One region of the Lysobacter sp. P5_C4 genome, then DNA from elsewhere that is predicted to be linked to it. Evidence: predicted binding sites of a transcription regulator. Region 1 holds the regulator's gene; the other holds the start of a gene.
What was found. Region 1 encodes sigma-54, which starts transcription at its own class of promoters, with help from an activator protein. Its sites were predicted from a motif close to TGGCACGNGCNTTGC; they were not measured.
Positions count from the first base shown of each region.

Region 2: the regulator sigma-54 is predicted to act here: its motif matches at 2,040-2,054, upstream of glnA (type I glutamate--ammonia ligase).

Region 1 is NZ_JBFULX010000004.1:118,947-122,348, forward strand. Features, by position in the region: gene lptA (lipopolysaccharide transport periplasmic protein LptA) at 1-301, shown strand, start outside; gene lptB (LPS export ABC transporter ATP-binding protein) at 301-1,020, shown strand; gene ACXJJ8_RS10900 (RNA polymerase factor sigma-54) at 1,069-2,478, shown strand; gene hpf (ribosome hibernation-promoting factor, HPF/YfiA family) at 2,561-2,878, shown strand; gene ACXJJ8_RS10910 (PTS sugar transporter subunit IIA) at 2,889-3,368, shown strand; gene hprK (HPr(Ser) kinase/phosphatase) at 3,365-3,402, shown strand, end outside.
Region 2 is NZ_JBFULX010000002.1:64,443-67,844, reverse strand. Features, by position in the region: gene ACXJJ8_RS04810 (YbhB/YbcL family Raf kinase inhibitor-like protein) at 1-254, shown strand, start outside; gene ACXJJ8_RS04805 (SDR family oxidoreductase) at 251-1,012, shown strand; gene ACXJJ8_RS04800 (undecaprenyl-diphosphate phosphatase) at 1,017-1,847, opposite strand; gene glnA (type I glutamate--ammonia ligase) at 2,113-3,402, shown strand, end outside.

The sequences.
Region 1 (3,402 bases):
CCATCGCGCCAATGGCGACATCCGCCGCGTGCAGTTCACCGGCAGCCCCGTGCAACTCACGCAGGAACTGGACGACGGTTCGACGATCAAGGCGCGCGCGCAGAACGTCGACTACGACATGGCGACCGACACCGTCGTCTTCACCGGCGATGCGCTGATCGACCAGCCGGGCCGCGGCAACATCTCCGGTGGGCGCATTGCGTACAACATGAAATCCGGCCAGGTGCAGGGCACCGGTGAAGGCAAGGGCCGCGTGAAAATGCAGTTCGTCCCGAAGGGCGCGCAGCAGGGCAGTCGCTGATGCTGGTCGCGCAAGGGCTGCGCAAGTCCTATCGCACGCGCGCGGTCGTCCGTGATTTCGGGCTGACGCTCGACGCCGGCGAAGTCGTCGGCTTGCTCGGGCCCAACGGCGCCGGCAAGACCACCTGTTTCTACATGATCGTCGGCCTGGTGCCGGCCGACGCCGGGCAGATCGTGCTCGATGGCCGCGATATCACCGGCGATCCGATGTACACCCGCGCGCGCCTGGGCGTCGGCTACCTGCCGCAGGAACCCTCGGTGTTCCGCAAGCTGTCGGTCGCCGACAACATCCGCCTGGTGCTTGAACTGCGTGAGGACCTCGACGACAACGCGCGCGAGCGCGAGCTCGAGTCGCTGATGGACGAACTCCAGATCGGCCATGTCGCGGGCCAGATGGGCGCCAGCCTGTCCGGCGGCGAGCGCCGCCGCGTCGAAATCGCCCGCGCGCTGGCCGCCAAGCCGCGCCTGATGTTGCTCGACGAACCCTTCGCCGGCGTCGACCCGATCTCCGTCGGCGAGATCCAGCGCATCGTTCGCCACCTGAAATCGCGCGGGATCGGGGTGCTCATCACGGATCACAACGTGCGCGAGACCTTGGGCATCTGCGACCGTGCGTATATTCTCAACGAAGGCAGCGTGCTCGCGCAGGGGGCGCCGGACGCGCTGCTGGCGAACCCCGACGTCCGCCGCGTGTACCTCGGCGAAGCTTTCCGCCTGTAGGTCCGTCGCGTCCGGCCGTCGGAACCCATCGGCGCCGTTGGACTCGACATGAAGCCCCGCCTCCAGACATCGCTGGGACAACATTTGGTCATGACGCCGCAGTTGCGTCAGGCCATTCGTTTGTTACAGCTGTCGACCGCCGAACTCGAGATCGAGATCGCCAGCGCGGTGGAGAGCAACCCGTTGCTGGACTGGGAAGAACCGGCGCAGCTCGACCCCCTTCCGGGCGATGGACACACCAACGGCAACGGCGCCGACCACGACGACGCACCACCGGCCGACGCCTCGGCGTGGGACGGCGACGAACCCTGGTACGAACGCATCGGCCCGGCCGACAGCGAGGAACCGCTCGCCGAACAAGTGGCCGAAGTCGAAACGTTGCACGACCACTTGTTGTGGCAATTGCACCTGAGTCATCTGTCGCAGCGCGATCGCATGATCGGCGTGGCGATCATCGAGGCGATCGACGACGACGGTTACCTGCGCGAAACCCTCGAAGCGATCGCCGAGAGCTTGCTGCCCGAGGTGACGGCGCACCAAAACGAGATCCTCACCGTGCTGCACCAGGTGCAGCGCTTCGATCCGCCGGGCGTCGGCGCGCGTTCGCTCAACGAATGCCTGCTGATCCAGCTCGCGCTGTTACCCGAAGAAACACCGGGGCGCGAACTGGCGAAGAAGATGGCCGACGGCCCGCTCGAACGCCTGCCCCGCATCGGCGTGGCGGGCCTGGCCAACGAGTTGCATCGCCCGCACGCCGACATCGAAGCCGCCGTGCATCTGCTGCGCTCGCTCGAACCGCGCCCCGGCGCGCAGATGGGCGGCTTGTCCGCGGATACCTACGTCACGCCCGATTGCGTGGTGTGGCGCCAGCAGGGCCAGTGGCGCGTCGCGCTCGCCGCGGGTGCGCGGCCGCGCATCGCGATCCATCGCGGCTACGAACGCATGATCCGTTCGGCCAGCGAAAACGATGCGCTCTACCTGCGCGGGCGCCTGCAGGAAGCGCGCTGGTTGCTCAAGTCGCTCGAAGCGCGCGGCGATACGCTGCTCAAGGTGATGCGCTGCCTGTTGCGGCAGCAATCGGCGTTCCTGGAATTCGGCGACCAGGCTTTGCGCCCGCTCACGCTGCGCGAAGTCGCCGCCGAAGTGGGCCTGCACGAATCGACGATTTCCCGCGCGATCGCGCGCAAGTTCGTGCGCACGCCGCGCGGCACGATTCCGCTGCGCGCGTTCTTCGCCTCGGGCATCGAGACCGGTTCGGGCGGTGAAGCCTCCAGTACCGCCATCCAGGCGATGATCCGACGCCTGGTCGAGGCCGAGGACCCGCGCAAGCCACTGTCCGACGCCCGCCTGGCCGAATCCCTGAAGGCCTCCGGCGTGCCCGTCGCGCGGCGAACGGTCGCCAAGTACCGGGAAGCCATGAGCATTCCCTCGTCGCAGGACCGCCTGCGAATCGGTTGAACCCCAGCCCCACGGCCGCCTACTTCCCCTCACGGCCGCCGGGCGTATCCTGTCTTTCCGAAGTGAGCAAAGGAGGTCCGCGATGCGCATCGACACCTACGGCCAGCAGTTGGAAGTCACGCCTGCCCTGCGCGAGTACGTCGAATCCAAGCTTTCACGACTGTCCCGACACTTCGACCAGCCCATCGATGTCCGCACCCAACTCCGCCTGGAGCGCACCGACCACTGCGCCGAGGCCAACGTGAATATCGCCGGTCGCACGCTGCACGCCGATGCCTCCGCCCAGAACATGTACGCCGCGATCGACCTGCTCGCCGACAAGCTCGATCGCCTGTTGATGAAGCACAAGGAAAAGATCATCGACTCCCATCGCGGCGGGGACGCCGCGGCCAGCGGCTGATCCGCAGGCGATGCCGTTCCAGTCGCTGCTCACTGCCGACCGCATCGTCCTGCTCAGGGAAGCCGGGGACCGCGACGGCGTGCTCGACGCCGCCGCCGCCCTGCTCTCCGACGCCTCGCCGGCGGGCACACAGGCGATCGCCGAGAGCCTGCGCAAACGCGAACGCCTGGGCAGCACGGCGATCGGGCACGGCATCGCCATTCCGCACGGCCGCACCAACGCCTTCGACCACGCGCGCGCCGCGTTCCTGCGCCTGCGCACGCCGATCGATTTCGGCGCAAGCGATGGCGAACCGGTCGACCTGGTGTTCGCGATGGCCGTGCCGGAACATTTCACCCAGGAACACCTGCAACTGCTCGCGCAGATCGCCGAGCAGTTCGCCGACGCGCGGTTCCGCGACGCCCTGCGCGCCGCTCCCGATGCATCGGTCATGCGCACCGTGCTCCTGGACCCGGCCTACGCGCCCGACGAAGCGGTGCGCACCCCATGACGCAACGGATCGCGGCGCAGGAATTGTTCGACCT
Region 2 (3,402 bases), on a different contig from region 1:
ATTACACCGGCTGGTTCGCGGGCAATGCCGACATGCAGGGGGATTACGCCGGCTACGACGGCCCGTATCCGCCTTTCAACGACCTGCGCACGCATCGCTATTTCTTTCGCCTCTTCGCCTTGCGCGTGCCGAAGCTCGATTTGCCGGCGAAGTTCACCGCAGCCGATGTCTTCCATGCGCTGCAACCGCACGAGATCACCGAAGCGGCGATCTACGGCACGTATTCGTTGAACCCGAAGGTCGACGCCGGGTGAGTGCGCGCGTCGCGGTGGTCACCGGCGCGAGCCGCGGCATCGGTGCGGCCATTGCGCTGGCGCTGGCCGAAGCCGGATACGGCATCGTCGCTGCCGCGCGTTCGCACGAAGCGCTGGCGGCCCTTGTCGACGCGCTGCCCGTGCCCGGGCTCCCGCATGCTTGCGATCTTTCGCAACCGGACGCGGCAACGGCACTGGTCGACGCGGCCCTCGCGCGCTTCGGCCGCATCGACCTGATCGTCAACAACGCAGGCGCGACGCCACGCGGCGACTTCCTCGCATTCGACGACGCGGCGTGGGCCGACGGCTTCGCGCTGAAGTTCTTCGGCGCGGTGCGCCTGTGTCGCGCGGCGTGGCCGCATCTGGTCGCATCGCGCGGCTGCATCGTGAACATCGCCGGCATCGGCGGGCGCACGGGCAACGCGGAATTCACGATCGGCGGCAGCGTCAACGCGGCCCTGCTCAACCTGACCAAGGCGCTGGCCGACCGCGGCGTGCGCGATGGCGTGCGTGTCAACGCGATCAACCCGAGCAGCATCGCCACCGAGCGCACGCAGGTGCGCATCGATCGCCTCGCGGCAGAACGCGGCATCGCACCCGAGGCGGCGTCGAAGGAACTCGCGCGTGAGCTGCGCGTCGCGCGCTTCGGTACACCGCAGGAAATCGCGGCGGTCGTCGCGTTCCTCGCCTCGGATGCCGCCAGTTACATGCAGGGCGCGATCGTCGACGTCGACGGCGGGCAGACGCGCACGCTCTGAGCGATCAGCGTGCGGGCACCAGCAACAGCAACGCGACACCGACGATGAAGCGATAGACCGCGAACACCGTGAACGTGTGCGTCTGGATGTAGCGCAGCAACCACTTCACTGCGGCGAAGGCAGTCAGCGCGGAGGCGACGAACGCCACCGCGAGCGAACCCCAGTCTTCGCCGGCCAGGCCGCCGGACTTCGCGACGTCGAGCAATTCGTAGCCCGTGGCCGCGAACATCGTCGGGATGCCGACCAGGAAGGCGAACTCGGTCGCCGCCTTGCGATTCGTCGTGCCGAAGAGCAGCGCGACGAAAATGGTTGCAGCCGAACGCGACGTGCCCGGGAACACGCCGGCGACGACCTGCGCGACACCGACGAGGATCGCCACCGTCCAGGTAATCGTGGCGATTTCGCCGAGCTTCTGCGCGCGCCTGGCTGCCAACTGTTCGGCGACGACCATCCACACCGCGCCGATGACCAGCGCCCACGCGACCGGCGCGACCTCTTCCGGCAATTCGAATCCGAGCTTCTTGACCACGATGCCGAGCACGGCCGTCACCAGGAATGCCACGGCGAGCTTGATCGCGTAATCGCGCGGTGGCTGCCCGTGCACGAGTTGCGCCTTGCCCGGATGCAGGAAGCTGTCGGCGAGTTGCCACAGCCGCTCGCGATAGATCAGCACCACGGCGAGGATCGCGCCGGCCTGGATCGCGATGTTGAACAGGTCGCTGCGGTGGCCCAGCCAGCGCTCGGCGATGAGCAGGTGGCCGGTCGAGGAAATCGGGAGGAACTCGGTGATGCCTTCGATGATGCCGAGCAGCAGCGCGGCGAGGAAGTCGGTCATGGGGAAGGCGTCGTCGGGTCGGCGGGGGCGGGAGGGCGCATCGTAGGGCATCGTGCGTGCGGCGCGGCGTCACGGCCGCTTTCGCGTGGTCTTGGTGCAAGAGGTGGACGAAGCTGCACCATTCGAGGGCACGCATTCCGTGCGATCAGCAGGAACCTGCGCAAATTCAACAGGTTGCAGATCCACAGACCTTGGCACGCCCCTTGCTCTCCCTAGGAGGTCCCGGCAGCGCGCCGGCCATGCACCCCGTCCCCAGGAAACCGCCATGTCCCTCGAACACGTCGAAAAGCTCATCAAGGACCACAAGGTCGAATTCGTCGACCTGCGCTTCTGCGACATGCGCGGTGTGCAACACCACGTGACGTTCCCGAAGTCGATCGTCGACGCCTCGCTGTTCGAGGACGGCAAGATGTTCGACGGCTCGTCGATCTCCGGCTGGAAGGGCATCAACGAATCGGACATGGTGCTGCTGCCCGATTCGACCACCGCATTCCTCGACCCCTTCACCGCCGACCCGACGCTCGTGCTGACGTGCGACATCCTCGACCCGGCGACGATGCAGGCCTACGGCCGCGATCCGCGCGGCGTCGCCAAGCGCGCCGAAGCCTTCCTCAAGTCCAGCGGCATCGCCGACCAGGCCTTCTTCGGCCCCGAGCCGGAATTCTTCATCTTCGACAGCGTCCGTTACGCGAACGACATGGGCCACACCTTCTTCCACATCGACTCGGAAGAAGCCGCCTGGAACTCGGGACGCGAATACGAAGGCGGCAACACCGGTTACCGCCCGATGGTGAAGGGCGGCTACTTCCCCGTCGCGCCGCTCGACTCGCTGCATGACCTGCGCGCCGAGATGTGCAAGACGCTCGAACAGGTCGGCATGGAAGTGGAAGTGCACCACCACGAAGTGGCGAACGCGGGCCAGTGCGAGATCGGCACCAAGTTCAACTCGCTGGTGAAGAAGGCCGACGAACTGCTGACGATGAAGTACGTCATCAAGAACGTCGCGCACCGCAACGGCAAGACCGTCACCTTCATGCCCAAGCCGATCGTCGGCGACAACGGCAGCGGCATGCACGTGCACCAGTCACTCGCCAAGGGCGGCGTGAACCTGTTCTCGGGCGACGGTTACGGCGGCCTGTCGCAGATGGCGCTGTGGTACATCGGCGGCATCTTCAAGCACGCGCGCGCGATCAATGCGTTCGCCAACTCGACGACCAACTCCTACAAGCGCCTGGTGCCGGGTTACGAAGCGCCGGTGATGCTCGCCTACTCGGCGCGCAATCGTTCGGCCTCGTGCCGCATCCCGTACGTGGCGAACCCGAAGGCGCGCCGCATCGAGATCCGCTTCCCCGATCCGATGAACTCCGGTTACCTGATCTTCGCCGCGCTGATGATGGCGGGCCTGGACGGCATCAAGAACCAGATCGATCCGGGCGCGCCGAGCGACAAGGACCTGTACGACCTGCCGCCGGAAGAAGAGAAGAACATCCCCACCGTCTGCCATTCGCTGGACCAGGCGCTCGATGCGCTCGACAAGGACCGCGACTTCCTCAAG